DNA from 3 places in the Methylobacterium sp. D48H genome. Region 1 is predicted to be linked to each of the others. Evidence: riboswitches for the same ligand, from Rfam matches in the RefSeq annotation. Region 1 holds a riboswitch; each other region holds the start of a gene.
What was found. A riboswitch is a leader RNA that binds a small molecule or an ion and turns the genes downstream of it on or off. The one in region 1 is predicted to bind cobalamin.
Positions count from the first base shown of each region.

Region 2: another riboswitch for cobalamin. It lies ahead of ACLBX8_RS14920 (CbtB domain-containing protein); the one in region 1 lies ahead of ACLBX8_RS29320 (TonB-dependent siderophore receptor).
Region 3: another riboswitch for cobalamin. It lies ahead of ACLBX8_RS27450 (TonB-dependent receptor plug domain-containing protein); the one in region 1 lies ahead of ACLBX8_RS29320 (TonB-dependent siderophore receptor).

Region 1 covers NZ_JBKFAP010000036.1:21,545-31,832, reverse strand. Annotated here, with positions in the region: gene ACLBX8_RS29325 (DUF1624 domain-containing protein) at 1-1,164, opposite strand, end outside; gene ACLBX8_RS29320 (TonB-dependent siderophore receptor) at 1,164-3,083, opposite strand; cobalamin riboswitch at 3,403-3,594, opposite strand; gene ACLBX8_RS29315 (hypothetical protein) at 3,761-4,228, opposite strand; gene ACLBX8_RS29310 (LexA family protein) at 4,405-4,833, shown strand; gene ACLBX8_RS29305 (Y-family DNA polymerase) at 4,830-6,119, shown strand; gene ACLBX8_RS29300 (toll/interleukin-1 receptor domain-containing protein) at 6,334-7,089, shown strand; gene ACLBX8_RS29295 (MBL fold metallo-hydrolase) at 7,190-8,485, opposite strand; gene ACLBX8_RS29290 (hypothetical protein) at 8,634-8,993, opposite strand; gene ACLBX8_RS29285 (hypothetical protein) at 9,078-9,617, opposite strand; gene ACLBX8_RS29280 (DNA-binding protein) at 9,705-10,288, opposite strand, start outside.
Region 2 covers NZ_JBKFAP010000007.1:137,278-147,565, reverse strand. Annotated here, with positions in the region: gene secG (preprotein translocase subunit SecG) at 1-105, shown strand, start outside; gene ACLBX8_RS14940 (CTP synthase) at 262-1,890, shown strand; gene ACLBX8_RS14935 (DNA polymerase III subunit chi) at 1,949-2,401, shown strand; gene ACLBX8_RS14930 (S10 family peptidase) at 2,404-3,993, shown strand; gene ACLBX8_RS14925 (discoidin domain-containing protein) at 4,016-5,380, opposite strand; cobalamin riboswitch at 5,542-5,736, shown strand; gene ACLBX8_RS14920 (CbtB domain-containing protein) at 5,772-5,945, shown strand; gene ACLBX8_RS14915 (CbtA family protein) at 5,962-6,714, shown strand; gene ACLBX8_RS14910 (DUF1636 domain-containing protein) at 6,707-7,108, shown strand; gene cobW (cobalamin biosynthesis protein CobW) at 7,105-8,139, shown strand; gene cobN (cobaltochelatase subunit CobN) at 8,186-10,288, shown strand, end outside.
Region 3 covers NZ_JBKFAP010000028.1:51,064-61,351, forward strand. Annotated here, with positions in the region: gene lysA (diaminopimelate decarboxylase) at 127-1,395, shown strand; gene ACLBX8_RS27415 (glycosyltransferase family 2 protein) at 1,392-2,252, shown strand; tRNA gene ACLBX8_RS27420 (tRNA-Ser) at 2,265-2,356, shown strand; partial or broken gene ACLBX8_RS27425 (AAA family ATPase) at 2,631-3,209, opposite strand; gene ACLBX8_RS27430 (DUF6925 family protein) at 3,221-4,186, opposite strand; gene ACLBX8_RS27435 (ABC transporter ATP-binding protein) at 4,164-4,979, opposite strand; gene ACLBX8_RS27440 (FecCD family ABC transporter permease) at 4,976-6,022, opposite strand; gene ACLBX8_RS27445 (ABC transporter substrate-binding protein) at 6,019-6,852, opposite strand; gene ACLBX8_RS27450 (TonB-dependent receptor plug domain-containing protein) at 6,860-8,860, opposite strand; cobalamin riboswitch at 8,980-9,188, opposite strand; gene ACLBX8_RS27455 (catalase family protein) at 9,485-10,288, opposite strand, start outside.

The DNA of each region.
Region 1 (10,288 bases):
AGCGATGTCGCGTCGCGACGCCTTGAGGCGCGAGAACCAGGCCGTCGGGAAGTACAGGGGCGGGATCAGCGCCGCATACCAGACCACGATCCACACGTAGTTGTCGACGCCGAACACGGTGCCCTGGGTCGCGCCCCAAATCGCGAACGCGCCATGGTAAAGTAGCCGCAGAACCGTCAGGTGAACCACGTAGAAAAAGAGCGGCGCCCCGCCGAACACCGCCAGCGCCGCGACGACCAGGCGGTCGCCAATGCGTTCCAGCGCGACGAGCAATAGCGCCCCGATCCCGAGCGTCAGCAACAGGAACAGCAGCGAGGGCGGATACTTCGTCAGCGCGAAGAAGCTCATCGCGGTCCGCATGGCGCTCTCGTCGACGACGAACCAGGGCCTGTCGCCGTAGCCGTTCACCAGACGCAGCAACGCGAAGCCGACCAGCATTGTGATGCCGACTGTAGCGAAACGGCGCTCGCGCGTACCTGTGGCGACGCCGGGCAGGAACCACGGACCGATGGCGTAGCCGAGCGCGATGACCCCGATCCAGGGAAGCACCGGGTAGGTCGTCTTGGCCACCAGACCGAATGGGAGCGCGATGACGTCGCGCTGGTGCAGCATGGCCCAGGCGGCGAAGAAGGGGTCATCGGGCCGGAGTTGGATCGGGTCGAGGAGATTGTGCCCGCAAACGATCAGCGTCCCGACCGCGAATAACGCCGAGCGCGGCAGGCCGATCATCGCCGCCAGGACGATCATGCACACGCCGATGCACCAGATCACCTGAAGCCAAAGCGTCGGGCTGGCGACGCCCCAGTACAGCTCCGAGAGGTAGAAGACCTCCAGAGCCATCAGCACGAGGCCGCGCTTCACGAGGTAGGCGCGCGTCTCCGCCAGGGTGTGCCGGGTGCTGAACAGGTACGCGGCCACCCCCGTCAGCGCGATGAAGATCGGCGCGCACAGGCTGACCGCGAGGCGCGCGAGATACAGGCCCGGCAGGGCGGTCCTGGCATCCATTGGGTCGGCGACCGGCACGTGCAGGAACCAGGTTTCACGCAGGTGGTCGAGGAGCATCAGCACCATTACCAGCCCGCGCAGGGCATCGATTGAGACGATGCGTCCGGTCAGGGCCGATTTCTCTGTCGACTCTTCCAGCGTTCTCGGATGCACGCTCATCAGAAGCGCGCCGTCATGCTGACGGTCACCCGCCGGGGCTCGCCGACGCCGACCCAGAAGGCGTTGTAGGAGCGTTCGTAGTAGGTCTCGTCGAAGATGTTATCGACGTTGAGCCCGAAGCGCAGGTTCTCGTAGCGGTAGTAGGCCAGGGCGTCGGTCAGCACGTAACCCGGGAGCCGGAACCGCTCGTTGCCGCTGTCCCCGAGACGCGAGCCGACGGCCCGGACGCCGCCGCCGAAGCCGAAGCCCTTCCAGTCGCCGGCCTGGACCTCATAGACGCCGAGCAGGCTGCCGGAGTGGCGCGGGATGTTGAGGAGCGGCGAGCCGACCCGCAGGACCTCGTCGCGGGTCACCGCTGCGTCGATGAAGGCGTAACCGCCGATCACCCGGAACTCGGGCGTCACCTGTCCGACGAAGCTTAGGTCGAAGCCCTGGCTCCGCACCGCCCCGGCGGCGATCTGGAAGAAGAAGTCCCTCGGGTCGGTCGTGAGGACGTTCTCCTTCTCGATGTGGAAGGCCGCGCCGGTCACGCTCAACCCGGTGAAGAGGTCGAGCTTGACGCCTGCCTCGTAGCCGAAGCCGGTCTCGGGGGCGAAGGGTCGTGTCGCAATGTCGAAGCCGGTGTTAGGCCGGAACGAGGCCGCCACGTTGCTGTAGAACGAGAGGAAGGACAGCGGCTGGTAGACGAGACCCGCACGCGGTGAGAAGCCGGTCCGGTCCTGCTCCGTGCGCTCGTTGCCAACCTTGTCGCGGAAGGTCTGGTTGTAGAAGTCGGTTCGGTTGCCGAGGAGCAGCCTCCACTCGGGGCTCAGCGCGATCTGGTCCTGCACGTAGACGGCGGTGTTCCCGACGTTCTCGCTCGCGCTGTAGCGCCGCGTAAAGGGCGGCTTGGGCTGGCCGTAGACCGGGTTGAACAGGTCGATGGCGAAGGGGTCGAGCCGCGGCGTCGAGCGCAGCAGGTTCTCGGTGCTGTTGTAGCGCTCGTGCTCAAGGCCGAGCAGCACGGTGTGGGCGAACGGCCCGGTGTCGAAGTGCCCCACGAGCTCGGCCTGACCGATGGCCACGCCCCACGTGAAGTCGTGCCGGCGGAACTCGCGCAGCAGGGTGCGCCCGTCGTCGAGAAGGCCGGTCGCGCCGGTCTGCAGGCCGGTCAGGCTGCCGGTGTTGAAGTGGCCGGCGACCCTGAGCTGCCAGTCGGCATTGAAGGCGTGATCGAGGCGGATCTGCAGGATCCCGGCTTCTGACACGGAGTCGTCGCCCGGCTCACCGAAGAAGCGGGAGCGCGGTACGAGGCCAAGGCGGTTGTTCACCGCCACCGTCCCGCGGTCGAAGGTCTGGCGGTTGCGCAGGTACTGCGCCTCGACGGTCAACTTGGTGTCCGGGCTGATCAGCCAGCTCACCACGGGCGCAGCCAGGACGCGGTCGCCGTCGACGAAATCGCGGAAGCTGTCCTGCCTCGCGAGCGCGCCGTTGAAGCGGTAGAGGACGGTGCCTTCCTCGTTCAGTGGCCCGCCGGCGTCGACGGTGGTGCGTGCCGTTCCGAAGCTCCCGAACAGCGTGCCCATTTCGACGAAGGGCAAGGCCACGGGCTGCTTGGTCAGGATGTTGATGGTGCCGCCCGGGTCGCTGCGTCCATAGAGTGCCCCGCTCGGTCCCTTGAGCACCTCGATGGACTGCACGTTCTGGGTGTCCGGCGCGCCGTTGTAGCCCCGGGCAATGTTGAAGCCGTTGAAGAAGATATCCTGGGTGGCGAAGCCGCGCACCGAGTAGAGCGCGAGGTTCTGGGCGCCGAAATCGTTCTGCTTGCCGACTCCCGGAACGTAGTCGAGGGCGCGCTCGACGCGCGTGGCGGCGGTGTCCCGCAGGACCTCCTGGGGCACGACGTCGACCTGCTGGGGCAGCGAGAGCCGCGGCGTCACGGTCTTCGTCCCGCTGTAGAGATCCTTGACTTGGTAGGTCGGTGCGGCGGTGTAGCTGCCCTCGACCGAGAGCGGATCGAGAACCACAGCGGCCGCTGCCTCGGCAGGGTCTCCCTGGGCCAGCGTCGGAGATGCGCCCGGAAGGGTAAGCGCGAGCGTGGCGACGCATGCGCGAAACCGCCTTTTGGAAATCGAACGGTACACAGGCCTAGGACCTCGGGACGGCAGTGGCACGTCACCGCGAACGAGGCCTCGCCAGCCGCGCTGGCGCACGGCCGTCTCGACACCCGTCAGGACCACCCCGCCCGACGCGTTTCGCGTGTGACCACGGCTGACGGCAGGTCTCCTGGCTCGCGGGTCGCCGCCCTCGCACCGTCTTCCCGGGGTGACCCAGTGACATGGTGGTGAAGGGCTCGCCGCTTACAGTTGCGGGGGCAGCCGTGGCTTCGGGGATAGCCCCAACCACGTTCCCTTTTGATCCCCGGAGGGAACCGTCAAGGTTGAGCTACGCTTCACGAGAATGTGAGTCAACGCACCGGCTGCTGCCGTTCGACCGGCTCCTGTGAAAGGGCACGCGTGAGGTCGAGGTGACCTGAGTTGCGTCGGCGGAGTGATGACACCTCAAGCTATCCCTGGGCGGGATCGGGAACGCGCGGCGACGGCGCCAACAGGCTCGCCTACTCGACCTTCAGCCGCTTGGCTGCAGCGGGGCAAAGCATCTTGAACTGCTCGACCATGGGCGGCATGCCCGACGCGCACGAGGTGTCGGCGTCAGCCCCGACTGGGAAGCGGGCCTTCCTGACCTGCCCATCGCTGTAACGGTAGCCGACCGTGCCGGTTCGGCAGTTCGCCTCCGCGGTCATCGTGGCTCGGCCTTCGCTCCGTAAGTAATTCGCGACACACTGAGCCGTCGTGAGCTTGCCACCGAACTGCTTGGTTTCCCCGCCGGGGTCGCGTTCGCAATACTCCTGCAGGTCGGCCTTGGTGACGATGCCGCGCATCGTGGCCCGCGCCGTATCGATGCCGTCGCGCTCGACGACCGTGCCGTTCCAGCCTTTGCAGGAGGCGAGCGGGAAATCCCCCGCCGCCAGCGTCGGCGTCACCAAAAAGGGCAAGGCCGCAAGCGCGTAAACGGTGATCCTCAATGGCGTTCCTCCGGCGCGGTCTAGACCGAAGCGGCTCTGACGGTATCTCTTCGGCAAGCGCCAATTCCATTTATCCACAGGCGTCCACACCGGCTCATTGTCGCAAGCTCGGCCGCTTGCGAGGAACCGCCGCCGCATGTTCCTATTTTGTTCTGTTAGATTCGCGGAGCAAAAACATGCAAGCCAGCGGCATTACCATTGGCCTGCCCATGCCGGTGCCCCTCCTGGCTCGACCAGTCAGGGCGGGCTTCCCCAGCCCGGCGGACGATTTCATCGAGGACGAGATCGACCTTCAGCGTCTGCTCATCGCCAACCGGCCGGCGACCTTCCTGGTGCGGGTGGCGGGCGACAGCATGGTGCTGGCCCGCCTTTTCGACGGAGACCTCGCGGTGGTCGACCGCTCGCTCACGCCGCGAAACGGCGACATCGTCGTGGTCGATATCGACGGCGAGCGCTCCTTCAAGGTCTGGCGCCGCCAGGGGCATCGGGTGCACCTGGCTTTCGCCAATCCCCGTTTTCCGGAGTTCCGGCTTTCTCCCGGAGCAGAGGTGGAGGTCTGGGGCGTCGTCTCCGGCTCGATCAACCCGAGGCGCCGGAGCGAGTGAGCGCCCGGGCCTACGCCCTCTCCGACGGCAACTCGTTCTATTGCTCCTGCGAGCGCGTGTTCGACGCCCGCTTGGCCCGCGTGCCCGTGATCGTGCTGAGCAACAACGACGGCTGCGCCATCGCCCGCACCGCCGAGGCCAAGGCCCTCGGCATCCGCATGGGAGAGCCGTACTTCAAGATCCGCGACATGTGCCGGTCCCGGGGCGTGCGAGTCTACTCGTCGAACTATGCTCTGTACGGCGACATGTCCGCCCGGGTGAACACGGTCTACCGGGGCTTCTCTCCGCGCATCGAGATCTACTCCATCGACGAAAGCTTCCTCGACCTGTCCGACGTCCGGGAGCGGGACCGAGTGCCGCTCGCTCGGGACATGCGTGAGACCGTGCGAGCCTGGACTGGCATCCCGACCTGCGTCGGGATCGGCCCGACCAAGACGCTGGCGAAGCTCGCCAACCACGTCGCCAAGAAGGTGCCGGAGCTCGGCGGGGTTTGCGACCTAACCGACCCGGTCCAGTACGAGCACTGGATGGTCCGCATCCCGCCCGAGGACATCTGGGGCGTCGGACCGGCCAACGCCCGCAAGCTGGAGGCCCTGGGCTGCGAGAGCGTCGCCGACGTGCGCGACCTCGACACCCGGGCGGTGCGCAAGGCCATGACCGTGGTCGGGGAGCGGCTCGTCATGGAATTGCGGGGCATGGCCTGCCTCGACCTGGAGGAGGTCGCACCGACCCGGAAGGGCTGCGCGGTGACCCGCAGTTTCTCCGACCGCGTCGAGGACCTCGCTACCATGGAACAGGCCGTCGCCACCCACGCCGCCAGGCTGGGCGAGAAGCTGCGCGCCGGGGGCCTCGGGACCGACCACGTCACGGTCTTCTTCCACACATCCGAGCACGACCGGGACCGGCCGCAGCGGTCGGTCTCGTCGGTGGTGACCCTGCCGGAGGCGTCGAACGACACCCTCGTGCTCGTGAAGGCCTGCCTGCACGGGGTCCGGAAGACCTGGCGCGACGGCTACCGCTATTCCAAGGCCGGGGTCGTCACCACGGACCTGGTACCCCTGGCGGCCTCGCAGCGGGCCTTCCCGGGGCTGGGGCAAATGGACCGGGAATACGGGGCGGCGCTGATGGGCGCCCTCGACGCCTGCAATCGCCGGTTCGGCCGTGGGGCGGTCGTCCCGGGCAGCGCGGGGTTCGCCCCAAAACGGGAGTGGTCGACCAAGTTCGACATGCGCTCGCCGCGCTACACCACCCGGATCGACGAACTCCCGACCGTGGCGGCGGCCTAGGCCGGGCCATCGTGGTCACGGCGCCGGCGTCCAGGCACGCCGCGTCGTAACGCGTCACGGATAGCGTTATGCGCTACGCGGCACTCGCCGAGTCGACCGGCGTCCTTACCGCGCCGCCGATAGGGGTCCGGGGTTATCCCCTCCATCATGGGGAACAAAGCGGGTTCGGGACGCATGAATCCGGAACTTGGCCGGCAACCCGACGGGGGCTTCCATGCGCGCCCGCGCCCGCACGCGTACCGAGAAGGCCGGCACTGCGTCCCAGACAGCGGCCAAGGCGAAGCCTGGACCGCGACCCGCGGCCCGGCCGGCGACCCCGCGCGGCAAGCCGGAGAAGCCCGAGGTCCGGATCTTCGTTTCCTACTCGCACCGGGACGCCGACGCGCAGGCCAGGCTCGAAACCCTTCTCGCCCCGCTGAAGCGCGAGGGCGTCACGACCTGGTTCGACGGCGACCTGAACGCCGGCGACAAGCTCGACACCGGGATCGCGCGTGCCCTCCGCGAAGCCCATGTCTTCGTCGCCCTGCTCAGCCCCGATTACCTTGCGAGCAACTACTGCTGGAAGATCGAGTACAAGCGCGCCATGGGCCGGCGCGCGCGGGGCCACGTGCGGGTCGTCGCCGTGGTCGTCCGCCCGTGCGACTGGAAGTCGACCCCCGCCGCCGGGTTCAAGCTGCTGCCCGAGGACGGACGCGAGGTCACCCGCTGGCGCAGCGCCGACGATGCGTTCCTCAACGTCGCCCAGGACATCCGGCGTGTCGTCGCGGCGGTCCGCAAGGACATGGCGACGACCCTCGCCAAGCCCGCGCCGCGGAAGCGCGCGACAACGAAGCCACCGGCAAAGCCGGCCCCCAAGCCTCCGATGAAGCCGCCTATAAAGTCTGGACCAAAGCCGCGGGCTCGCACGGCTGGCGGGCAGACGGTGCTGAAAGGCCCGCGCAAGCCTGGAAACAGCCGGGGAAAGATCTGATGCGATGACGAGGCCGCTAAGCCGAAGAGGTGGCTTCCCGCTCGGACACGGTCGGCACGATCTCGGCGTGGTTCAAGACCGGTTCCTTCGAATTGAGGCATCACACGCTGTCGCCAGTGCCGGCTCCACCGCTGGTCGGATTACTGCAGTCGCAGATCCTCCCAACCGTGTGCAACATCCACCAAGGCCTCGGTGCAATGACGCCGGACAGCATCGGCGCGTATTTGACCCGGGGGCACTTGGTGCAGAGCCGTAGGCAATCCTGTTGGTCCAGGAACGTCTGGCCGGGTTGGTCCACGCTGCCGCCTGCGCGGAGGATTACGCCAACCCAAGCCCAAGCGTTCAGGTGAGCGTACGCGGCCCGGTTAGACTCCGAGCCGTGGTGCGGAGCGGTCGCAACGACTACCGGGAACGGCATGGGGAGGGCCGGGAGGAACGAGTTGGCATAACCTCGACCGTCGCCGAGGGGTGAGTCGCCACAGAAAAGGAAACCATGTCGCTGCCATCCAAGTGGCGCGAAGAACGCGAGGCTCTGCCGGTTGATCAGCGTCAATTGCATGTAGAGGCGGAGGGAGGATGGGGGCGGTGCCTGCTCGACGGCGTTGATCGGGACAAGGAAATGGCGCGCACCGCCGGACGCCCGGCGCGTCCTCTCAAACGTCTCAAAATCGAACCAGCGGGTTCTGATCCCATGTCGGATGGCAGCCATGGCGATGCCGCGAATGGCTTCGGCCGTCTCGATCAGGCCTAGCCAGTAGCTGACAATCGAAGTTCCCGGCGCCGCGGACACCCGCCCTTTCCGATGCCTCGCCCTTTTGCGCGTCGCGTCGAACGCCCGTGCAGCGTCGGCGTCACTCGCCAATTGCTCCTTGGCGACGCGAAGCTCTTCGAACCACCCGGGCTCCGGGGGAGGCTCCCCGGGACCCAAGTCGTCATCAGGGTCGTCGGCCCAGCCTTCGAAGAGTGATCCGTCGTGGTCCAACGGCTCGGACTGGATGTCGTCCCGGCCATCTCGCGGTCTCTCCTCACCCGCGTCGCGGATGCCGCGCAGAAGCTGCTCATCGGGCTTCTCCAACGCGGCATCGAGCTCGCCGATCAGCTTTCCCAGAAATCCCGCGGGATCGCGCGCGAGTTGAGGGATGACATCGACCCACCTTCCCGGAAGCCAAAGCTGCCCGACGCGTCCCGCCCATTTATCCAGGAGATTGGGTAGGCCCCCAGCGTGGTCGGTGTCACCATGGGTGCACAGGACGACATCGAGGCGTTCCAAGTCCTTGAAGTGCCGCTTGAGTTTGTCGGGGATCTTGTCCCCTTTGTAGCCGCCGTCCACCAACACGGCCCGGCCCGAGCGCCGAAAGAGAAAGGCCTCCCCTTTGACAGGGAGGGCCAGCAGCATATCGGGCCTTTCGTGCAAAGAGACCGGCATGCTTCCCCCGCGGGCGTATCCAAATGTCAAACGGCTCACGGGGCCGCATGCCGGCGCACGACATGCCTGGCTGCGGGCGGAAGCCGCCTCTCAACGGTCAAGCTGATGGAGCTCTACCCTATATGAGGGCCGGGTTGTCCTCCGCCCAGATGAGCTGAACGGTTGAACCGCTGATCTCGACCTTGAGGTCTGTCCGGTGGCGCAAGGTCTCGGCCATGCCGTCGATGGCCGCTCGCCCCCAACCGTAAACCTGCAGTTCCATGGAGGGCTGCTTGCGCCCCGCCACGGCGACCGCCTCGTCGATGATGCGGCCCAGGTTGGTGTCGGCGAAATCCGCACCGGCATCGCGCCCGTACAGTTTCAGGTCACGGAACTGATGGTCGAGGGGGGAAGTCCTCATGCCGTACATGACGGCACGGTTCTGCAACGACGCGGTGTAGGCGGCCTGGACCTTGGCCTTGATTTCCTGGGGCGTCACGGCTTGCCCTCCCAAACGCAGTCACCGGCCATGCCAACGGCGGCAGATGTCGGCCGTTCCCCGGGGCCACTGACGGGAGGCAGCTCAGCGACGGACGGGCTCAGCCGGCTTCAGGATATCCTCCGGCCGCTTCAGGTCGAGTTGCTCCCCCTCGCCGTCCGCCTTGTAACCGAATGCCTGGGCGTATCGGTCGAGGTCGGCTTCGCTGTTCAGGGCGACGCCGTGGCAGGCGGCGAAGTACCGGGCGGTCGCCGCCTCCGTCGCGCCTGCAGGCTGCCCGATGGGAACCAGCACGGCCGCGATCCATGTCCCCGGCTTGTCGCCTGGGTCGACCACTGCGGGGCGCGACTTCGAGCAGAACACGTACTCGTCGCCGGCTTCGCCGCCGACCCGCCGGGTGCGCTTGTCGTAAGTCCCGTTCGGATGCGTGCTCGTCCAAGTCCGCACGCTCATCTTGAAGAGCGCCCCGGCCGGGGACGACGCGACTAGGTCACGCTGCTCGATGCTGAACCACGAGCACACGTCCATATGGCACCGACCGCGCAGGAGTTCGGCCGCCGTAGCGGCGTCGAGGCTCGCGGCCGACGCGAGGATCGAAAGGGCGGCGAAAAGGGACAGGCGCAAGGGCGTCTCCAATCGGGGGCGTCGAACTGCAGGGCCCCCCACCGGACAGGACACCGTCGGTCGATTAGGGCTCGGCGGAGGCCCGGGTTATGCGGCCTCGTCCGGGCCAAACGTCCGGCTGCCAGGCCAGCGACCCGTGGCGGCGAAGACCTTGCCCGGGAGCTCCTGCAGGGGCCGCTTATTCCTGATGCGCTCGCGCAGCTTCTGGCGCAGTCGACCGGGCTTGATCGCCTTGTAGCGTTCCGTGGCCGCCACCCAACCGTCCGGCAAGTCTTCGAGGATCCGCTCCGCGGTAAGTGGCCCCCTCTCCAGCAGCAGGTCATGGACCTCGGCGACGAACAGCTTCCAGAACCATTCAGCCGACAGGGGCGGCGCGTCGGTCCCGATTGCGACGCGGCCCGGGTCCGGGGCGGCCTCGACGGGCGGCGCCACGGCGAAGCGTCCCTCGACCTCGGCGAAGCCGTCCCCCGCGTCGGCTAGGCGGATGAGGTAGAGCCGCAGCCAAGCCGGGGTCAGCGGCAGGCCGGCCCGCTCGGCGCGCTCCTTGAGCCGGTCCGGCAATGACAGGTGTATGGCGTGGACCCACATCGGCCCGCGCCGTTCGAGCACGCGGGTGACCGCGACGCGGACCTCGGCCCAGACCGGGTCGGCGGCCTCGGCGGCATGCCGGT
Region 2 (10,288 bases), on a different contig from region 1:
CGCCAGCAGCAGGACCGGGCGCCCGCGAACGCCCCGGCCCAGCCGGCTCCCGCGCAGCCGGCCCCCGCCCAGCCGGCGGTTCCGGACGCGCCGCAGTCGCGCTGACGGCGCGCGCCGCGAGCGGCGCAGCGTCCGACCCTTGTCCCGACGGACCGGCGCTCGGCCGGTCCACGCCATGCGTTCCGCGATCCCCAGCCCATGCGCGGGCCGGGGCCTCCGTCGTTTGGCAAATGCCAGCAGCTTCTTTATGGACCGAGGCCCATGACGCGGTACGTTTTCATCACCGGCGGCGTGGTCTCCTCCCTCGGCAAGGGCCTCGCCTCGGCGGCCCTGGCGGCGGTCCTCCAGGCCCGCGGCTACCGGGTCCGGATGCGCAAGCTCGACCCCTACCTGAACGTCGATCCGGGCACGATGAGCCCGACGCAGCACGGCGAGGTGTTCGTCACCGACGACGGCGCCGAGACCGACCTCGACCTCGGGCATTACGAGCGCTTCACCGGCGTTCCGGCGAGCCGGGCCGACAACATCACGACGGGCCGGATCTACCAGGACATCATCGCCAAGGAGCGCCGCGGCGACTACCTCGGCGCCACGATCCAGGTGATCCCGCACGTCACCAACGCGATCAAGGACTTCGTCCTCGACGGCAACGACAGCTTCGACTTCGTGCTGGTGGAGATCGGCGGCACGGTCGGCGACATCGAGGGCCTGCCGTTCTTCGAGGCGATCCGGCAGCTCGGGCAGGAGCTGCCGCGGGGCACCTGCTGCTACGTCCACCTGACGCTGCTGCCCTACATCCCGTCCGCCGGCGAGCTGAAGACCAAGCCGACCCAGCACTCCGTGAAGGAGCTGCGCTCCATCGGCATCCAGCCCGACATCCTGCTCTGCCGGTGCGACCGGCCGATCCCGATGGACGAGCGGCGCAAGCTCGCGCTGTTCTGCAACGTCCGCCAGACCGCGGTCATCGAGGCCCTCGACGTGGCCTCGATCTACGAGGTGCCGCTCTCCTATCGGACCGCGGGCCTCGACCGGGAGGTGCTCGGCCATTTCGGCCTGGAGCACGGCGAGGAGCCGGATCTCGGCCGCTGGCAGACCATCGCCGAGCGCGTGCGCAATCCCGAGGGCGAGGTCTCGATCGCCATCGTGGGTAAGTACACGGGGCTGAAGGACGCCTACAAGTCGCTGACCGAGGCGCTGACACACGGGGGCATCAGCCACCGGGTGAAGGTCAATCTCGAGTGGATCGAGGCCGAGGTGTTCGAGCGCGAGGATCCGGCGCCCTTCCTCGAAGGCCTCAACGGGATCCTCGTGCCGGGCGGCTTCGGCCAGCGCGGGGCCGAGGGCAAGATCCGCGCGGCCCGCTACGCCCGCGAGAAGCGCATCCCCTATCTCGGCATCTGCTTCGGCATGCAGATGGCGGTGATCGAGGCGGCCCGCTCGCTGGCCGGGATGCCGGAGGCCAACTCCACGGAGTTCGGCGACACCGCCGAGCCGGTGGTCGGCCTGCTCACCGAGTGGCTGCGCGGCAACGAGCTGGAGCGGCGCGCGGCGGCCGGCGATCTCGGCGGCACGATGCGGCTCGGCGCCTACGAGGCGAAGCTCGACCCCGAGTCCAAGATCGCCCAGATTTACGGGTCCGATCAGATCTCGGAGCGCCACCGCCACCGCTACGAGGTCAACATGGCCTATCGCGAGCGGCTGGAGGCCAAGGGCCTGCGCTTCTCGGGCGTGTCTCCCGACGGCCTGTTGCCCGAGACGGTGGAGCATGTCGGGCACCCATGGTTCATCGGCGTGCAGTTCCACCCGGAGCTGAAGTCGCGTCCGTTCGAGCCGCACCCGCTGTTCAAGGGCTTCGTCGGCGCCGCGATCGAGCAGAGCCGCCTGGTCTGAGGCCGCGGCGGCGCGCCGCTGCTCGCGCGGCGGCCCGCGGCCCTATATCCTCGGTGCCGTGACCGAGATCCTCTTCTACCACATGCAGCGGCAGCCCCTGGAGAAGGTGCTGCCGAACCTCGTCGAGCGCTCGCTGGACCGCGGCTGGCAGGCCGCGATCCAGGCGGCGAGCGAGGAGCGCCTGCAGGCGCTCGATGACCACCTCTGGACTTATTCCGACGAGAGCTTCCTGCCGCACGGCACCGACCGCGAGCCCGACGCCGCGAGCCAGCCGGTGGTGCTCACGCTCCGGGACGTGAATCCCAACACCGCCTCGATCCGCTTCCTGGTGGAGGGCGCCGACCTGCCGCCCGACGCCGGGCAGTACGAGCGGATCTGCATCCTGTTCGACGGGACTGACCAGGACGCGCTGCTGCGCGCCCGCGAGCAGTGGAAGCAGGCCAAGGACGCCGGCCACGCGGTGGCCTACTGGCAGCAGGACGAGTCCGGACGCTGGAACAAGAAGGCTTGATAATGGCCCCCCACGCACGTCTCGGGCGCGCCGCGCTCGCCCTCGCCCTGGCCCTCGCAGCGCCCACAGTGGCCCTCGCCCAGGACGCGCCGCACGGCCATCCCGCGGAGAGCAAACCGGCGCAGCGCGGCCCGGAGGGGCGCCGCCTGCCGCCCGATTCGACGACCAAGCAGAGCGTGACGCTGCCGGACGGCCGGACCCTCGACTTCACCGCCACCGCCGGCAGCCTGCCCCTCGTCGACGAGGCGGGCAAGCTGCAGGCCGAGATCGCCTACGTCGCCTACACGATGGCGCCGCAGGCCGGCCGGGAGCGTCCCGTCACTTTCGCGGTCAATGGCGGCCCGGGCGCCGCCTCGGCCTATCTCAATATCGGGGCGATCGGGCCCTGGCGGCTGCCGGTCGGCGGCGACAGCATCAGCCCGTCGCAGCCGGTGACGCTGACGCCCAACGACGGGACGTGGCTCGGCTTCACCGACCTCATCTTCCTCGATCCCGTGGGGACCGGGTACAGCCGGGCCGCGGACGGGAACGGCAAGGCCTACTGGTCGATCGATTCCGACGCCTCGACTCTGGCGGCGACCATCGCGCGCTACCTGCGCGTCAACGACCGCATGGCGAGCCCGAAATTCTTCGTCGGCGAGAGCTACGGCGGCTTCCGCGGCCCGCTGATCGCCGAGAAGCTCCAGGAGGAGATCGGCGTCGGCCTGTCCGGCATGGTGCTGCTCTCGCCGGTGCTCGATTTCGCGTGGCTGGAGACGCCGCGGGCCAACCCCTGGGGCTACGTGCTGAAGCTGCCCTCGCTGGCGGCGGGCGCGCTCGAGCGGGCCGGCACGGTGCCGACGCCGACCCTGCTCGGCGACGCGGAGGCCTACGCCTCGGGCCCGTACCTGAGCGACCTGCTCAAGGGGCCGAGCGACACGGCCGCCGTCGCCCGGATGACCGAGAAGGTCGCGCCCCTCGTCGGTCTCGACCCCGCCCTGGTGCGTGCCCAGGCGGCGCGCCTCTCGACCCGGAGCGTCCAGCGCGAGATCGACCGCGCCGAGGGGCGCGTGACCAGCGCCTACGACACCGGCATCACCGGCTGGGACCCGAACCCGGACGCCGCCCAGTCGAGCTTCGAGGATCCCCAGCTCACCGCCCTCCAGGCACCGCTGACGAGCGCGATGCTCGACCTCTACGCGCGGACGCTGAAATGGCCGGTGACCAACATGCGTTACGAGCTCCTGAACAACGCGGTCAATCGCGGCTGGAGCTGGGGCTCGGGCCGGCAGGCCCCGGAGGTCCTGTCGAACCTGAAGGGCGATCTGGCGCTCGACGGGCACCTGCGCGTCCTCGTGGCGCACGGCTTCACCGACTTGGTGACGCCCTACTTCGCCTCGAAGCTCCTGCTGGCGCAGGTCCCCGCCTACGCCGCCGGCCGCCTGAGCCTCGCGGTCTATCCGGGCGGGCACATGTTCTACACGCGTCCGGATTCGCGCGCCGCCTTCCGGACGGACGTGGAGCGGATGTACACGGACGCCCTGAAGGTGCGCGACGCCGGCTCGACCCGTCCGGCCGGAGCCCCCGCCGAGCATCTCAGGACCGCGCCGTAGCGCCTCCGGCCCGCCGCGCCGGTCACGCGTCGTCGAAGGCGAGGGCCTCGGCCGGGTAATCCACCATCGTCCGGCGCTGCGCGTCGGTGTTCTGCCACTCGCCGACCTTCATGTAGCGGCCCTCGAGATCGCGGACCTCGACCACCTTCCCGATGGTGGGGATCGACTGGAAGCCCTGCGGCCAGTTCGACGCGAAGTAGAAGACCTGCTCGACGTGATCCGAGAGGTGGCAGATCCCCGGCCCGAAGGTCCCCAGCCCGAAGACGAGGTAGCGGCCGTTCACGAGCGCCGCGACGTCGGAGATCAGCGACTCGCTCTGGATCTCCACGGGCAATCCGCGCCGCTCGGCGTACGCCTCCACCTCGGCGATGACCGGATTCAGTCTGTTCTCGAAGACGAGCTTGACCGAGCGGATCCGACCCTCGGCCAGGAGCCGGTCGATGACCATCCGGTAGAACGCGAAGGGCGGCTGCGGATAGTGCGGATCGACCCAGGTGCTGAAGATGTCGCCCGACCGGATGTGGATCAGGAGCTGGTCGTCGGGCTTCACCGGGAAGCTCTTCGGCAGGCCGTTGAACAGCGGCCGGATCACGCTCTGCACGATCGCGCGCGAATCCGTCGGCCCCCGCAGCGCGGTCACGCGCTCGAACTGCGTCGGGTCGAAATACAGGCCCGACAGGAAGTACCCGTCCGACGGCAGCGGCTCGTCCGGCGGGATGAAGGTGATCCCGTCGCAGGTCAGCCGCTCGGTCAGGAAGATCACCTTGCTGCGGTCGACCTTGGGCACTTTGATGTATTTCAGGTTGAGCGCCTTCGCGATCGTCACCGCGATGATGTACTGGACGAGGCAGTTGCCGAAGGCGCCGTTCTCGAACAGCGACAGGCCGACCAGGGCGTGGCTGGCGCGGTCGGGCGCCGACTGGAGCGCGTAGGTGACGTAGACGTTGGCGCCGGGCGTCTCGTTCAGGAGCATCACGTCGAGGCCGAGCATCGCCCGCAGCGCGATCAGGTCGACCGCGGCCTCGTCGGCGCGGATGCCGATGCCGGCGATCCGGGCCGGTTCGGGCGCGGCGATCCGGACCGCGCGCGCCCAGGCCCGCTCGTCGGGGACGATCGCGGCGATGAGGGCGTCCGGGGTCGCGGTCCAGCCGGCGAGGTCCGGCTCGGCCCACGTCACGCCGTCCTGCGAGACCGCCACCGCGACGTCGCCGGGCTCCGCGGGAACCGCCCCCTCCCCCGGCCGCAGGGCGACGGAATGGATCGGGAAGCGGCCGCCGAGGTCGACCTCGAGCCACGTCGTTCCCGTGCCCGCATCGGAGACGATCCGCGGCTCACGGCCGGCCGCGAGATCGACGAGGACCGGGGTCGGATCGTCTGTCGGGGCCATCGGGTCTCCGGGAGTTCAGCGCCCGCGCCGGGGCCGGGCGGGTATCGGGTGCGGCGGTGCCCGCTCCGGGGCGCGGCCGTCAAGCCCGCCCCGATCGCGGGGCGGGCGCGGGAAACGGCCGCGATCCGGCGCCGCTCCGTTGTGTCCCGGCGGTCATGCGTCTACAACGGCCGGGCGACGGTGCCCCGGAGACGGGGTGAAAAGGGAATGCGGTGAGGGGTTTGAAGCCCCGATTCTGCGGCTGCCCCCGCAACTGTGAGCGGCGAGCGCCCGCCAAGCGCCACCGGAGCGATCCGGGAAGGCGGTGGGCGCGCCGAGCCGCGAGCCAGGAGACCTGCCGTCGCGACAGGATCCCGCAATGCCGCCGGTGGGGCGGCTGGAGACGCTTCTGATGACGACGCAAACCCTCGCCGCCGGCACCCGCGCCTCGGAGCGCCCGATCGCCGTCGCGCTCGCGGCCGTGCTGGGCCTCGGCCTGCTGTTCATGGCGGGCTTCTCGCCGGCGATCGCGCTCCACAACGCGGCGCACGATTTCCGGCACACCCAGAACTTCCCCTGCCACTGACGTCCCCGGACCAGGGATGATCATCCGGCTCCTGTCGGCGGCCCTCGCCGCCGGCTTCTTCGCGGCTGCCATCGTGACGGGCCTCGAACTCACGCTGACCTCGCCGCTGATCGTCGCGGCCGAGCGCTACGAGCAGCAGGAGGCGCCGAACCGGGCTGCCAAGGCGCTCCCGGTCAGGGCGTTCCCGATCGTGCTGGCCCATGCCGGGCACGACCACGCCGCGCCCGACGCCGCGCCGGAATGGCAGCCCGCGCCCGGCCTGCCGCGGATGGCCTTCACCGGGCTCGCGACCCTCGTGGGTGGCGTCGGCTACGCGCTGCTGCTCGGCGCGGTGATGCTCGCCTGCGGCCGCGAACCCACGCCGCAGGTCGGCCTCGCCTTCGCGGTGGCCGCCTTCGCCAGCGTCGCCCTCGCGCCGGGCCTCGGCCTGCCGCCGGAACTGCCCGGCAGCGCGGCGGCCCCGCTCGCGACACGGCAGGCGTGGTGGGTGATGACCGCCGCGGCGACCGGGATGGGGCTCTACCTGATCACCATCCGCCGCGCGCTGATCACGATCCTCGGGGGGCTCGTCCTGATCATCGCGCCGCACGTCGTCGGTGCCCCGCAGGCGCCCGAGGCCGCGTCCGAACTTCCGGCCGCGCTCGCCGCGCAATTCGCCGCGCGGTCGCTCGCGATCAGCTTCGTGTTCTGGATCCTGATCGGGCTGGGGCTCGGCTGGGCGTGGCAGGCCTTCGCCCGCGGCGCGGATCGGGGAGCGGCCCGTGCCTGAGACCGTTCTCTACGTCTGCACCACCTGCCGCCGGCCGGACGACGACCCCGACGGCCCCCGCGCCGGGGCCCGCCTGCTGGAGGCGCTCCGGGCGCGGAGCGGCGCCACGCCGGACCTGCGGGTCGAGGCGGTAGAGTGCCTGTCGGTCTGCAAGCGGCCCTGCACCGTGGCGGTCGCCGCGGCCGACCGCTGGACCTACGTCTACGGCGACATGGATCCGGCCGCCTCGGCCGAGATCATCCTCGGCGGTCTCGCGGCCTACGCGGCGACCCCGGACGGCATCGTGCCCTGGCGCGAGCGTCCGGAGGCGTTCCGCAAGGGCGTGATCGCCCGCATCCCCCCTTTCCCAGAACCCCGCCCGGTCCCCGCCGGCACCCTGGAGCCCGCGGAATGACCCTCGTGAACAAGATCCCCTGCACCATCGTCACCGGCTTCCTCGGGGCCGGCAAGACGACCCTCGTCCGCCACGTGGTCGAGAACGCCAAGGGGCGCCGCCTCGCCATCCTGGTGAACGAGTTCGGCGACATCGGCTTCGACAAGTCCTTCCTGGCCGCCTGCGGCGTCGAGGGCTGCACCGAGGACGCCATCGTCGAGCTGCCGAACGGCTGCATCTGCTGCACGGTCGCGGACGATTTCGTGCCGGCGCTGGAGACCCTGCTCGGCCGCGCCGAACCGCCGGAGCACATCCTGATCGAGACCTCCGGCCTCGCCCTGCCGAAGCCGCTGGTCCAGGCGTTCCAGTGGCCGGCGATCCGCTCGCGGGTGACCGTCGACGGCGTGGTCGCGGTGGTCGACGGCCCGGCGGTGGCCTCGGGCGCCTTCGCGGAGGACCCGGAGGCCCTCGCGGCCCAGCGCGCCGCCGACCAGTCGGTCGACCACGACAACCCCCTGGAGGAGGTATTCGAGGACCAGCTCCTCTGCGCCGACCTCGTGGTCGTCAACAAGGCCGACCTGATCGACGCCGCGACGCGGGCGCGGGTCCGCGCCGAGGTCGAGGGGCACCTGCCCCGCGCCGTGAAGGTGGTCGAGACCGAGAACGGCGCTATCGACCCGCGGGTGCTGCTCGGCCTCGGCGCGGCCGCCGAGGACGATCTCGACGCCCGACCCTCGCATCACGGCGAGGGCGAGGACCATGACCACGACGATTTCGAGACCGTGGCGCTGCCGGTACGCCCGGCGGTAACCGCGGGGGATCTCGCGGCCCGGGTCGAGGCGGCGGCCGAGGCCGCCGGCGTCCTGCGCATCAAGGGCTTCGCCGAGGTCGAGGGCAAGCCGATGCGCCTCGTGGTGCAGGGTGTCGGCCGGCGCGTGACCCATCACTTCGACCGCCCCTGGCGGGCCGGGGAAGCCCGCGACGGGACGCTGGTGGTGATCGGCCTGAAGGGCTTCGACAAGGACGCCGTCGCGGCGGCCCTCGCGGGATGAGGCCGGTCGCGCACGCCCGCCCGGACTCGCTCTAGGGGCCGCCGCGGTGCACCTCGTGCGCATCGATGCCGTCTCCCTCGACGAGGGCGAGGCGGCCGTGGATCTCGGGCAGGAGCCCGGCGACCTCGTGGTGCTGTCCTTCACCGACAGCGACCTCGCGTCGGTCGGGCAGGCCCACGCCGCGGAGCCCGGCCTGCCGAGCCTGCGGCTCGCGAAGCTCGCCAGGCTGCGGCACCCGCTCTCGGTCGACATCTACGTCGAGCGCGTCGTGGCGCGCGCCAAGGTCGTGGTGATCCGCTGCCTGGGCGGCCTCGATTACTGGCGCTACGGGATCGAGCGCTGCGCCGAGGCCGCGCGGGCGCACGGCGTCGTCCTCGCGGTCCTGCCGGGCGACGACCGGCCGGACCCGCGCCTCGCCGCCTTCTGCACCGATCCCGACCTCGCCGGGCAGCTCGACGCCTATTTCCGGGCTGGCGGCCCCGACAATTTGCGGCGGATGCTTAGGCGCCTGGCGATTCGCCTGGGCGCCGACGGACCGGTCGAGCCGCCTGTGCCGCTCCCGCGCGGCTTTCCCTGGTGCCCCGGCTGCGGAGTTCTTCCCCTCGAGGCAGCCCTCGCCGCGGCCGCAACCGCGGTCCCGCTCGCCGGAGCGCGCAGCGCGGCGGAGCCCGTCGCGCTCCTGCTGATCTACCGCTCCGCCGTGCTCGGAGGCGACACTGGCCCGTTCGTCGCCCTCGCCGCCGCCCTGCGGGCGCGCGGGATCGGCGTGCTCCCGCTGGCCGTGTCGAGCCTGAAGGAGCCGGACGCCGCTGCCGCGGTCGCCGCGGCCGTGCGGGCGCGCAGGCCCGACCTCGTGATCGCCGCCACCGCCTTCTCGGCCCGCGAGGACGAGACCGGTTTCGTGCTCGACGGCGGCGACTGCCCGGTTCTCCAGGCCTTCACGGTCGGCTCGCCCCGCGCGGCCTGGGAGGCCTCCGCCCGCGGTCTCGGCGCGGCCGATCTCGCCATGCAGGTCGCGCTTCCGGAATTCGACGGCCGGCTCTCGGGCTTCCCGATCTCGTTCAAGGAGGAGAGCGCCGAGATCGCCGGCTTCGCCGAGCGGCGCGCCGTGCCCTACGACGCCGGCATCGCCGCGCTGGCCGACCGGGCCGCGGGATGGCTGCGGCTGGCCTCCCTGCCCCCGGCGGCGCGGCGCGTCGCCCTGGTCCTGTCGGACTATCCCGCCCGCGGCGGCCGGGCCGGCTTCGCGGTCGGCCTCGACACGCCCGCGAGCGCCCGCGCGATCGCCGCCGACCTCGCGGCCGCGGGCTACGCGGCCGGCGCGCTGCCGGAGGCCGGAGCGCTGATGGCGGCGCTCACGGAGGGGCCGCCCGCGTTCCGGGTGCCGCTCGCGGCCTACGCGACGTGGTGGCGCACGCTCTCCGAGGACGTCCGCGCCGCCGTCACCGGCAGCTGGGGCGAGGCCGAGGCGGACCCCGCCTGCGTCGACGGCGCGTTCCGGTTCCGGATGGTCCGGGACGGCGGCCTCGCGGTCTTTCTCCAGCCCGACCGCGGCCGCGACCCTGATCGCAAGACCGGCTACCACGATCTCGACCGCGCCCCGACCCACGCCTACCTGGCCTTCCATCTCGGCCTGCGGCAGCAATTCGACGCCCTGGTGCAGCTCGGCACGCACGGCACCGCGGAGTGGCTGCCGGGCAAGGCCGTGGCCCTGTCACCCGCCTGCTTCCCGGCGCTGTGCGTCGGCGGGCTGCCCGTGATCTACCCGTTCATCGTCGACGACCCGGGCGAGGCCGCGCCGCTCAAGCGCCGCCTGGGCGGGGTCGCGCTCGGGCATCTGACGCCCGACACCGCCGTCCACGCGCTGACGCCAGAGGCGGCCCGCCTCCGCGAGCTGGTGGAGGAGTATTCCGCCGCCAGCGTGCTCGATCCCCGCCGGGCCGACCTCATCGCCCGTGCCATCCTGGAGGAGGCCGGAGCGGCCGGACTGCTGGACGGGGCCGGGATCGGCGCGGACACGCCGATGGACGAGGCGCTGACGCGACTCGACGCGCATCTCTGCGATCTCGGCGAGACCGTCTTCCGCGACGGCCTGCACGTCTTCGCCCGCGCCCCGGACCGGGCCGCGGACGCCGTCGCGGCGAGCGCG
Region 3 (10,288 bases), on a different contig from region 1:
GTGGCCCCGCTCGGACTCGGTCGGACCCCGCCACCGGCGCGCGCCGCCGCGGCCTGCGGCGGAGTGTTTCACGGGAAACAGCCCGCGCTCCGGCGGGACGAGATACGGCGACGAGACACGGCCGAGATGCACCATTTTCACTATCGCGACGGCCGCCTGCACGCCGAGGATGTCGACCTGACCGGCCTCGCCTCGGAGGTCGGCACACCGTTCTACTGTTACAGCACCGCCACGCTGGAGCGGCACTTCCGCGTCTTCGCGGAGGCGTTCGCGGCCGACGACGCGCTGGTCTGCTTCGCCATGAAGGCGAACTCGAACCAGGCCGTCCTGCGGACCCTCGCGGCCCGGGGCGCCGGGATGGACATCGTCTCCGGCGGCGAGCTGCAGCGGGCCCTGGCGGCCGGCGTGGACCCTGGCAAGATCGTGTTCTCGGGAGTCGGCAAGACCCGCGCCGAGATGGAGGCCGCGCTGAGGGCCGGCATCTTCTGCTTCAACGTGGAGAGTGAGCCGGAACTCGCGGTCCTGTCCGAGGTGGCGGTGGGCCTCGGCCTCCGCGCGCCGGTCTCGGTCCGGGTGAACCCCGACGTGGACGCCGGCACGCACGCCAAGATCTCCACCGGCAAGTACGAGAACAAGTTCGGCATCCCGATCACCCGGGCGCCGGCTGTCTACGCCGCTGCGGCCGCCCTGCCGGGGATCGCGGTGCACGGCGTCGACATGCATATCGGCAGCCAGATCACCGATCTGGCGCCCTTCGCCGACGCGGCCCGGCTGCTCGCCGGTCTCGCCCGGGCGTTGCTGGCGGCCGGCCATCCCCTGCGCCACATCGATTTCGGCGGTGGCCTCGGCATCCCCTACCGCGACGACAACGCGCCGCCGCCGGACCCGGCCGCGCTGGCGGCGACCCTGCGGCCGCATTTCGCCCCGCTCGGCCTGCGGCCGGTCTTCGAGATCGGCCGGATGATCGTCGGCAATGCCGGGATCCTGCTGACGCGCGTGCTCTACGTGAAGCACAGCGAGGGGCGGACCTTCGTGATCGTCGACGCGGCGATGAACGACCTGATCCGCCCGACCCTGTACGAGGCCTATCACGGCCTGCGGCCGGTCATCGAGCCGGGTCCCGAGACGCCGCGCCTCGTCGCCGACGTGGTCGGCCCGGTCTGCGAGAGCGGCGACTACCTCGCCCTCAACCGCGAGATGCCGGAGGTGAGGCCCGGCGACCTGATCGCCGTGATGAGCGCCGGCGCCTACGGGGCGGTGCAGTCCTGCACCTACAACACAAGGCCGCTGGTGCCGGAGGTTCTGGTGCGGGGCGACCGCGCGGCGGTGGTCCGCCCGCGCCTCGACGTCGACGCCCTGATCGCCCTCGACCGGGTGCCGGACTGGCTGGCGTGAGCCGCGCTCCGGCGGGCACCGCCGCCCCCAGGCCGGTCCCGGGAGCCGACGGGCCCCTGCCGCTGTCGGTCTTCATCATCGCCCACAACGAGGTGGACCGGATCGGCGCGACGCTTCGGGCGGTCCGCGGCCTGACCGACGACCTCGTGGTGGTCGATTCCGGGTCGACCGACGGCACGCAGGCCCTGGCGGAGTCGCTGGGCGCGCGGGTGCTGCACCATCCCTGGCCGGGCTACGGCCCGCAGAAGCGCTTCGCAGAGGAGCAGTGCCGGCACGTCTGGCTCCTGAACCTCGACGCCGACGAGGTGGTGCCCCCGGAGCTGGCCCGGGAGATCCGGGGCCTCTGGGCCGCGGGCGAGCCGCGCCGGCCGGCGTGGCGGATCGGCATCGCCGAGATCTTCCCCGGCGAGGGCCGGCCGCACCCGCTCGCCTACACGCTGACGCCGGTCCGGCTCTACCGGAAGGACAAGGGCCGCTACGCCGCCTCGCCGGTCCACGACCGGGTGGCGCTGGAACCGGGGGTGAAGCCGGGCCGGCTCCGGGGCGTGATCCACCATTTCTCGGTGCGCTCGCTCGGCGACCAGCTCGACAAGCTGAACCGCTACTCCGACCAGCAGGCGGACGACTTGGAGTCGCGGGGCGTGGTGATCCCGACCTGGCGGGTGTTCGTCGAGCTGCCGGGCAATTTCCTGAAGGCCTATCTCGGCCGCCGCCACTTCGTGCGGGGCACCTACGGCTTCCTGACGGCGATGAACTACGCGATCTCGCGGCATCTGCGCGTCGCCAAGCACGTCGAGCGCCGCCGCGTGGCCGCCGCCCGCCAGGATCGGGTTGACCCGCCGGATCCGACCTTCTAGAGCCAGAGCGCCGGAGACGTGGCCGAGCGGCTGAAGGCACTCGTTTGCTAAATGAGCATACCCAGAAATGGGTATCGAGGGTTCGAATCCCTCCGTCTCCGCCATCTACCCCCAACCCGAAAAATGTGTTTTATCACAAGGGGTTGGCGCGCGCCAAAATCTGATTTGTCCCCGATTTGTCCCCGCGGAACTGGCTTGTGGAAAAGCCTGGGCGTCTGCGCGAAGCGGCAGGTGAGAAGCGGGAACGGGCGAACCTGAACGACCGTCCGAGTGATTTGCCGGGCCGGAGGCCCGTTCACAGGAACCTCCAAGGCGGCGTGTCGGCTCGTAACGCCCGCTCATAGCGTTACCCTTCTTCGTTACGGCTCCGCTCTGGCATCACGACATCCCAGCGTGATCATCCCCCGCCTTCGAAGGATCGGCCGCAGCAGGCGAGATAAATTCTACCCGGTCCGGAGGGAGCAACCGCCACCAAGCGTCCGGCGAGCGGAACGCGTCGTGGGCCAATCGCAGGATGATCTCCGGCTGACGATGTGATGGGTCGATCCCACCGCGTGCCTCGTTGCGGGCGAGGAGCATCTCCCAGGATAGGTCGAACACCTTCCACTCGACCGAGAGACCGTATCGCTCGACGACCTCAAGCTCGGCCTCGAACACCTCTCGGGTCAGGTGGGTGTCAGCCATCACAACGCTGAACCCCGCCGCCAGGGCCGCATCCAGGGCAGCGACCTTCACACCGTGGAGCAGTCGGCGCGCCCCCTCGTCTCAGTCCGTCCGGCGCACCTGCCAGTAGACCTGACGGTCCGGCGGCCAGAATGTCTGCCGGAGGTCGTCCAGGGTGAGGTGCACCCAGCCCTGCAGCGGGTCGTACCGGCGCGCGTAGGTCGTCTTGCCCGCACCGGGGCATCCGATCAGCCCCACCACCCTCTGCCGGCGCGGGGGTGCCTCAACGTCCATGGAGCGCTGGGTCAGGCATGGTTGGCGGCGTCCTCGTCCTCGTCGAGCTCGGGGTCAGCCTCGACGGTCTCACCGCGCAGGTAGCGCGCCTGGACCTCCGCGACACGGCGGGCAGCCTGCGCGTGGCGGTTCGACACGAGGCTGTCCGGGCCGAGGTCCCCGCCGCGCTTGGCCGCGAGCAAGTCAGGATCACCCCACCGGTCGAGGAGGGTCTGGAAGGCGTCGTGCCGGGCCACGTCGAAGGCGATCCGCTGGCCCATCATGTCCTTGTAGGGGTGAGCCGGATGAATGCCGGCACAGGGAACCCAGCCTGCCGGAATCGGGGTGGTCGCCGCATGAGTGCGACCGCCGCGCAGGAGCTTGGGCAGGACGTGGGTGTGAGGGCCCTCCGGGCTGGTGCCGCCGGGGCCCGGGATCGGGGCATAGACCTCGATGCGGCCGACCCGAGCGAGGAACACGCGGTGGGGGCTCAGCGCCACGAGTTGGCGACCGATGGGGCTCGCAGGGTCGAACAGCGGCAGTCCGACGCCGAACCGCAGGCAGGCGATAGCCTCCGGGTCGCTCGTGCGCACGCAGGCATCGACCGCCAAGAGACCCAGGCCCAGATCGAACAGGATGGCGTCGCGGTCCCGTTCGCGGGCGGCGTCCCGGTCCGGGCCAAGTTCCGTCACCACGCCGCGCCGGTTCATCGCGCAGCTCGCTTCAGGCAGGCAAAGGGCGACGGCGTGGTTCCAGCCGGTCGCGACGGCCGTCTCGTAGGCCACCGGACGCAGGTCGGGACTGGGAGCGAGCGCGATGGCGCCCCGCTCCGTCGCGAGGCCCATGCGCCCGTCCGGCAGCGGCAACGTGGCCTCATCGGGGTCGCGCATGAACTCGGCGATGGCCCCGAAGCTGCCGAGGCTCCAGGCGGTGCCGGGGTCGGCCAGTGCGTCCCGCAGCAGGGTCGTGACCGCGTCAGCCCGTGGTGGTGACGTCATCGCGTTCCTCCGTCTGAGCCCCGGACCGCGCCCAGGGCAGGATGTATCGGGTCCCGTCCGAAGCCCAGCCCCGCTCGGCCGTGACGCCGAACGCCTCGGCCAGCAGGACTTCGGTCAGGGCTTCCTCCGGGATACCGTCGGCAACGAGGCGGCCACCGGCCAGCACGACGATGCGGTCGCAGAACCGGGCCGCGAGCGTAAGGTCGTGCAGCACGGCGACCACGCCGGTGCCGTCCCGGGAGACGCTCCGCAGAAGCGCCATCGCATCGAGTTGGTGCGCTGGGTCGAGGGCCGTGACCGGTTCGTCGACAAGAAGCCACGGCGCCTCGACCGCGAGCGCCCGGGCGAGCAATGCGCGCATGCGCTCTCCCGAGGAAAGGGTCGGCTCCGCTCGGGCGGCGAGGTGGGCAATGTCTGTACGCGCCATAGCCCGCGCCACCGCAATCTCGTCAGCCTCCGCCAGGGATGCGAACGCACGACGGTGCGGCAGCCGGCCGAGCGCCACGATCTCGCGAACCGTCATCGGCCAGCCGACGCCGCCCCCCTGGAACAGGGCGGCGATACGGCGGGCCCGCTCCTCGCGGGCCAAGCCGGACAACGGACGGTCGTCGAGGGTGACCCGCCCCCGGTTTGGGGTGATCAGCCCCGCCAGGACGCGGAGGAGCGTGGTCTTGCCGGCCCCGTTCGGGCCGACCAGCCCGACGAAGCGGCCGGGCTCCAGGGTAAGACCTATGTCTGAGAGGATGGTCCGTCCATCCAGCGTCACCTGGGCGTCCTGCAGGACAAGGCTCATGCCCGCCTCCCGCGGCTGCGCAGGAGCAGCACGATCAGGAACGGCGCACCGACCAGCGCCGTCACCACGCCAAGCTTGAGTTCCGGCCGGGTGGCGAGCAGGCGCACGCCGATATCCGCCGCGAGAACCAGGACCGCTCCCGCGAGGCCGCTCGGCAGCATACAGGCGCCGGGACGGACACCGACGAGCGGTCGCATCAGATGCGGTACGACAAGGCCGACGAAGCCGATGGCGCCTGAAACCGCGACACCGCTCCCGACGGCCAGGGCCGCACCCGTGACGAGACGCAGGCGCACGGAGACCAGGCCGACCCCGAGGCTCGCGGCGGTGTCCTCGCCGAGCGTCAGGGCGTCGAGGGCGGAGCCGGTCGACAGCATGAGGGCCCAGCCGACAGCCATCAGCGGCAGGCATAGGAGGACGTGGTCGAGGCTGCGGTCGCTGAGCGAGCCCATCAACCAGAACACGATCTCCAGGGCCGCGTAGGGGTTCGGCGACAGGTTCAGCGCCAGCGCGGTCAAAGCCCCGGCTAGGCTCGACAGCCCGACTCCTGCAAGGATCAACCCGAGGGTGCTGCTGCCGCGGGCGGCGAGCGCGTTCAGGAGGAGCGCTGCGACGCCGGCGCCGGCGATGCCGCCGAGCGGCAGGGCAAGGCTCATGGTGGCGGCGAAACCGCCGTAGAAGACGATGACAGCGCCCAGCGCCGCGGCGGACGAGATGCCGAGGATGCCGGGGTCCGCGAGCGGGTTGCGCAGGTAGCCCTGCATCGCGGCGCCGGTCAGGCCGAGGCTGAAGCCGACCAGGGCCCCAAGCAAGGCGCGCGGAATGCGAAGCTCCCACAGGACCAAGGCCGGCAGCGTCGTGCGACCGGCGACGAGGTCTGCGAAGGCGGCAGGCACGTCGAAGGGCGCGTAGCCGATGGCGATGGAGGCGAGCGTCAGCGCGAGCGTGGTCAGCCCGAGCACGGCGATGACGGTTCGCCGGGCGCGCGGCGTGCCGAGGCGACGGGAGGCCGTTGGATGGAGCGAGGTGACCGGCGCATTCATGGCCGGAGTGCCCGTTCGTTCGCAGCCTCGGCGAGCTGCGCCACGACCTCCGCGACCTGTGGCCCCGGACAGGTCCAAAGGCGGTTCGGGATGTCGACCGTCCGGTGCGCTCGCGCGAGCGCTTGGAAGACGGGATGATGCAGCAGCGTGTCGGCGAGCGAGGGCGAACCGGGCGCGCCTTCATCGACCACGATGAGGTCCGGGTTCGCCAGCGCTGCGGCTTCGAGGGGCACCTGCCCGAAGCGGTCACGCCCGATCTCGGCCGAGACGTTGACGAGGCCGGCGGCGCGGATCAGCGCGTCCCCAAGCCCACCAGGCGCGACCGTGAAGGCGTTCGGACGCATCACGAGGACGCGAAGGGGCTGCCTGGCCGGCAAGATGGCGGCGAGACGCGCATTGAGCGCCGCGACCATCGCCTCGCCCCGTTCGGCATGGCCGAGCGCCGCCGCGACCTCGCGGATCTGGGCGCGGACGCCATCGAGGTCAGCCGGCACGCCGAGTTCGAGCACGGGGGCGCCGACGCGCTTGAGCATGCCCACCGTCGTGCGCGTCGTGAAGGCTCCGGCGATCACAAGGTCGGGCTTCAGGGCCACGACCTCCTCGGTGAGACCCCGCGTCACCGGCAGCCCGACCGCTTCGGCCGCGACGGTCGAGCCCCGCGGGTCACGGGCAAGGTAGGTGACCGACAGCACTTGATCGCGGTCGGCCAGCCGGAGGACGAGTTCGTCGGCGCAGAGGTTCATCGAGACCACACGCACGGGTGCCGCCGCCGCGACCAAAGGCACGGCGGACAGGATGGCCACGAGAGCGAGCGCGAGGCGTGACGTCATCACCATCTCAGAAGGCCGTGAGGCGCACGCCGCCGTAGGCGGCGAGGCCCGGGCCGAGATAGCCGGTCGGGTTCTCGTAGCGGCGGTCGAACAGGTTATCGACCCGGACGAACAGGCCGACGTTCTCGTTGATGTCGTAGTTGGCCGACAGGTTCACGACCGTGAAGCCGGGGTTCTTTAGCCGCGGCACTGAGAAGTCCCGGTTGCCGTCGACGAACGGTCCGAGCACGATCAGGGTCCCGGTGATGGTCAGGCCCGGCAGAGGGTTCCAGAAGACGTTCGCGCTGCCCTTATGCCGGGGCCGGCGAAGCAGCTCCTGGTTGGCGATCTCATCCTTCGAGACCGTGTTGGTGTAGTCGATCCGGCCCGACAGCGTGTCCGTGAACCGGACCGAGACGAAGGCTTCCGCCCCGTAGGTCGTCGCCCGTCCGACGTTGACGTTCGACGTGAAGGTCGCGTTGGTGTTGATCAGGTTCCTGAAGTCGTTCTGGTAGTAGGTCGCGCCGATGAGCACGCGCTCGCCGAGCGGCTGTTCCAAACCGCCGTCGAACCCGAAGCTCTCCTCCGGCTTGAGGTTCGGGTTGCCGAAGAAGTTGGACGCTGGGAAGTTCTGGTAGAGCTGGCTGAGGGTCGGTGCCTTGAAGCCGGTGCCGACACTGCCCTTCAGGCGCGTCTCGGTGCCGGGCAGGATGTAGCTCGGCGCGACGCGAAACGTGGTGGCGGGGCCGAACTGGTCGTTCTCGTCGTGGCGGATGTTGACCACGAGGGCGGCGCGGTCGAAGGGCGTCAGTTGCACCTCGCCGTAGCCGGCTGTGTTGCCGTTGCGTGCCCTGAGGGTGCCGGCACCGAATGCGTTCGGATCAATCGTCAGCAGGCTCTCCTCGTCTCGCTGCGCTCCGAACAGGACGAGGTTGCCGGGCGAGAGAAGGTAGTCGCCACGATACTCGTAGCGCAGGCGCTCGCCGAGGCCGGTCGTCGGCTGGATGGCGAACGGGTCGTACTCGTTCTGCTGCTGGCGATTGAACAGGTTCGAGTAGTTGATCGCGAAGATGTTGTGAAAGCCGACAATGGGCGTCCATTCGGCCTCGTTGCGGGTGTAGAGCTGCTGCACGTCGGCGGCGCTGCGGACCGCGGACGGAAAGGCCGGGAAGGTGCTGAAGTCCGTGCCGGTGAACAGCAGGCGCGAATTGATGAACCGCGTGGTCGAGTTGACCCGGAACGTGTCGGTGAACTGGTAGCCGAGCTTCGCCGAGACCGTCTCGTTGTCGTAGTAGTTTGGGTGGATCGGGCGGCCGAAGGGCACGAGGTCGCGCGGCGTGACCGGCGTCGCGGCCGCTCGGAAGTGCTGGATCGACACCGAGTAGTCGAAGCCGTCCTGCGCCCCGCTGATGCGGCCGAACTGGTTGAAGGTACCGAACGATCCGCCCTCGGTCCGCAGGGTCACGCGCGTCGGCCCCTCGCCCCGCTTGGTCGTGAAGGAGATCACGCCGCCGATGGCGTCGCTGCCGTACAGGCCGCTCTGCGGCCCGCGCAGGACCTCGATGCGGGATAGGTCGTCGGTCAACAACTGACCGAAGTCGAACGAGCCGTTCGGGTTTGAGGGGTCCGTGGCGTCGATGCCGTCGATCAGGACCTTGGTCTGGTTCGAGTTCGCGCCGCGGATGAACACCGAGGTCTGCCCGCCGGGGCCGCCCGTCTGCACCACGTTGAGGCCGGGCACCTGTTGCAGGGCGTCCGGCACGGTGCGCCGTTGCTGGTCTTCGAGCACGCGGTCGGTCAGGACCGTGACGCTCGAACCTGTGGCGGCGATGGGCGTCGGCAATCCGGTGGCCGAGACCGAGATCTCGGCGAGGCTGACCGCGGCCTCGGCCGCAGCCGCTTGCCGGGGGGCATCGGCGAAGGGAGCGGCCACCTGCTGGGCCAGGACCGGCGAGGCAGAAAGAACCGCGCTGCCGATGCAGGACGAAACGAGCGCACGCCTGAGCGCGGGAGAGAGGAAGCAGGACAAGGGACGGCCTCGGGTGACGGCTGTGGCACGTCACCGCGAACGAGGCCTCGGCGGCCGCGTCCTCAAGGGAACCACGGCGCCGCGACACCTCCCAGGACACCCCGCCCGGCAAGCTCCGCGTGTGACCACGGCTGACGGCAGGTCTCCTGGCTCGCGGGTCGTCGCCCTCTCATCGTCTTCCCGGGCGAGGCCGCCCAGTGACGTCGTGATGAAGGACTCGCCGCTTACAGTTGCGGGGGCAGCCGCGGCATCGGCCGAGCCCTCACGGGCGTGACCTCACCGCGTTCCCTTTTGATCCCCGAGGGGAACCGTCACACTCAAGCTAGGCTGCGATGCGTCCATCCGTCAACGCAGGGAAACACCTTGTTCAGATGTGTGGCGTTCGAGGGGAGGCAGTCGCTTCTTCGATACCTCATGCGTAAGTGGCCGCGGGGCGCCTAAGAGCCCGATCCCGTCGAGGCCGCCTTCAGCGCGACGCCAGGCGCGGCTACTACTCGTACACACGTGCATGTCGGCTCAGGGTGGGTTTCTGCCTGTCTGGTTTTGAGCGGATTAGCGGTGAAGCAGACATCGCCGTTGTGCTCGATCTGAGATCTGCAGCATCTGCAACTTCAGGATGTCTCTTCAGCGCACCGCACTCGGCTCGTGGAGCGGGCAGCGGTTGAACCGCTCACGGAACTCGGCCGAATGCCGATAGGGGGCGTTGCGGGCGCGGTTGATGTTGCCAAGAGGTCGGTGCGCTGCGAGGCCTGTCCACACGCTGAACCGCATCTCCTCGTCCACTGCCTGGACCCGTGCAGGGTCCCAACTGTCCTGCGGCTGAACCTGGACAATCCCGACCCGCTGGAACGGTGCCTCGTCCTCCTTCCACTCCACCGTCGGGTCCTCGACCGGCTGGCGCTCAAGGTCGCGACAGAGCTGCACGCGGAATTCCCACTCGCCGGCGATGCCGATCATCTCAGACTGTACGGTTTCGCGGATGGCGTTCGGGCGGCCGGAGGCATCGATCTCGGTGCCGGTCAGGGCGGTCAGAGCTGGCGCGACGGGGGCCAGCGAGAACTTGGCGATGTAGGCGCCATACCGGAACGGGGTCAGGCTGTAGTAGGTCTCGCCGAGCGGATCGACATTGGGCGCGCCACCGAGAGAGCCGATGGTGGGGCTGTCGATGCCCACCGCATGCAGGGCCTTGTTGACCCCGCGCAGGACCGTGGAGGCGGCGACCTTCAGCCCCTCGGCGCGGTCCGTGGTGCCGGCCAGCAGCTTGAGGCTGCCCAGAAACTTCTCGGCGTTCGGTGCCTGGAACACCTTGCCGTTGACCATGATGAAGTTCTGGGTCGTCCCCTCCGCATCCGGCAGGCGCTCGCCGTCGACGTCCAGCACTTTGAGGGCGAGGCCTCGGGGCAGGGAGACCGCATCGGGAAGGATGTC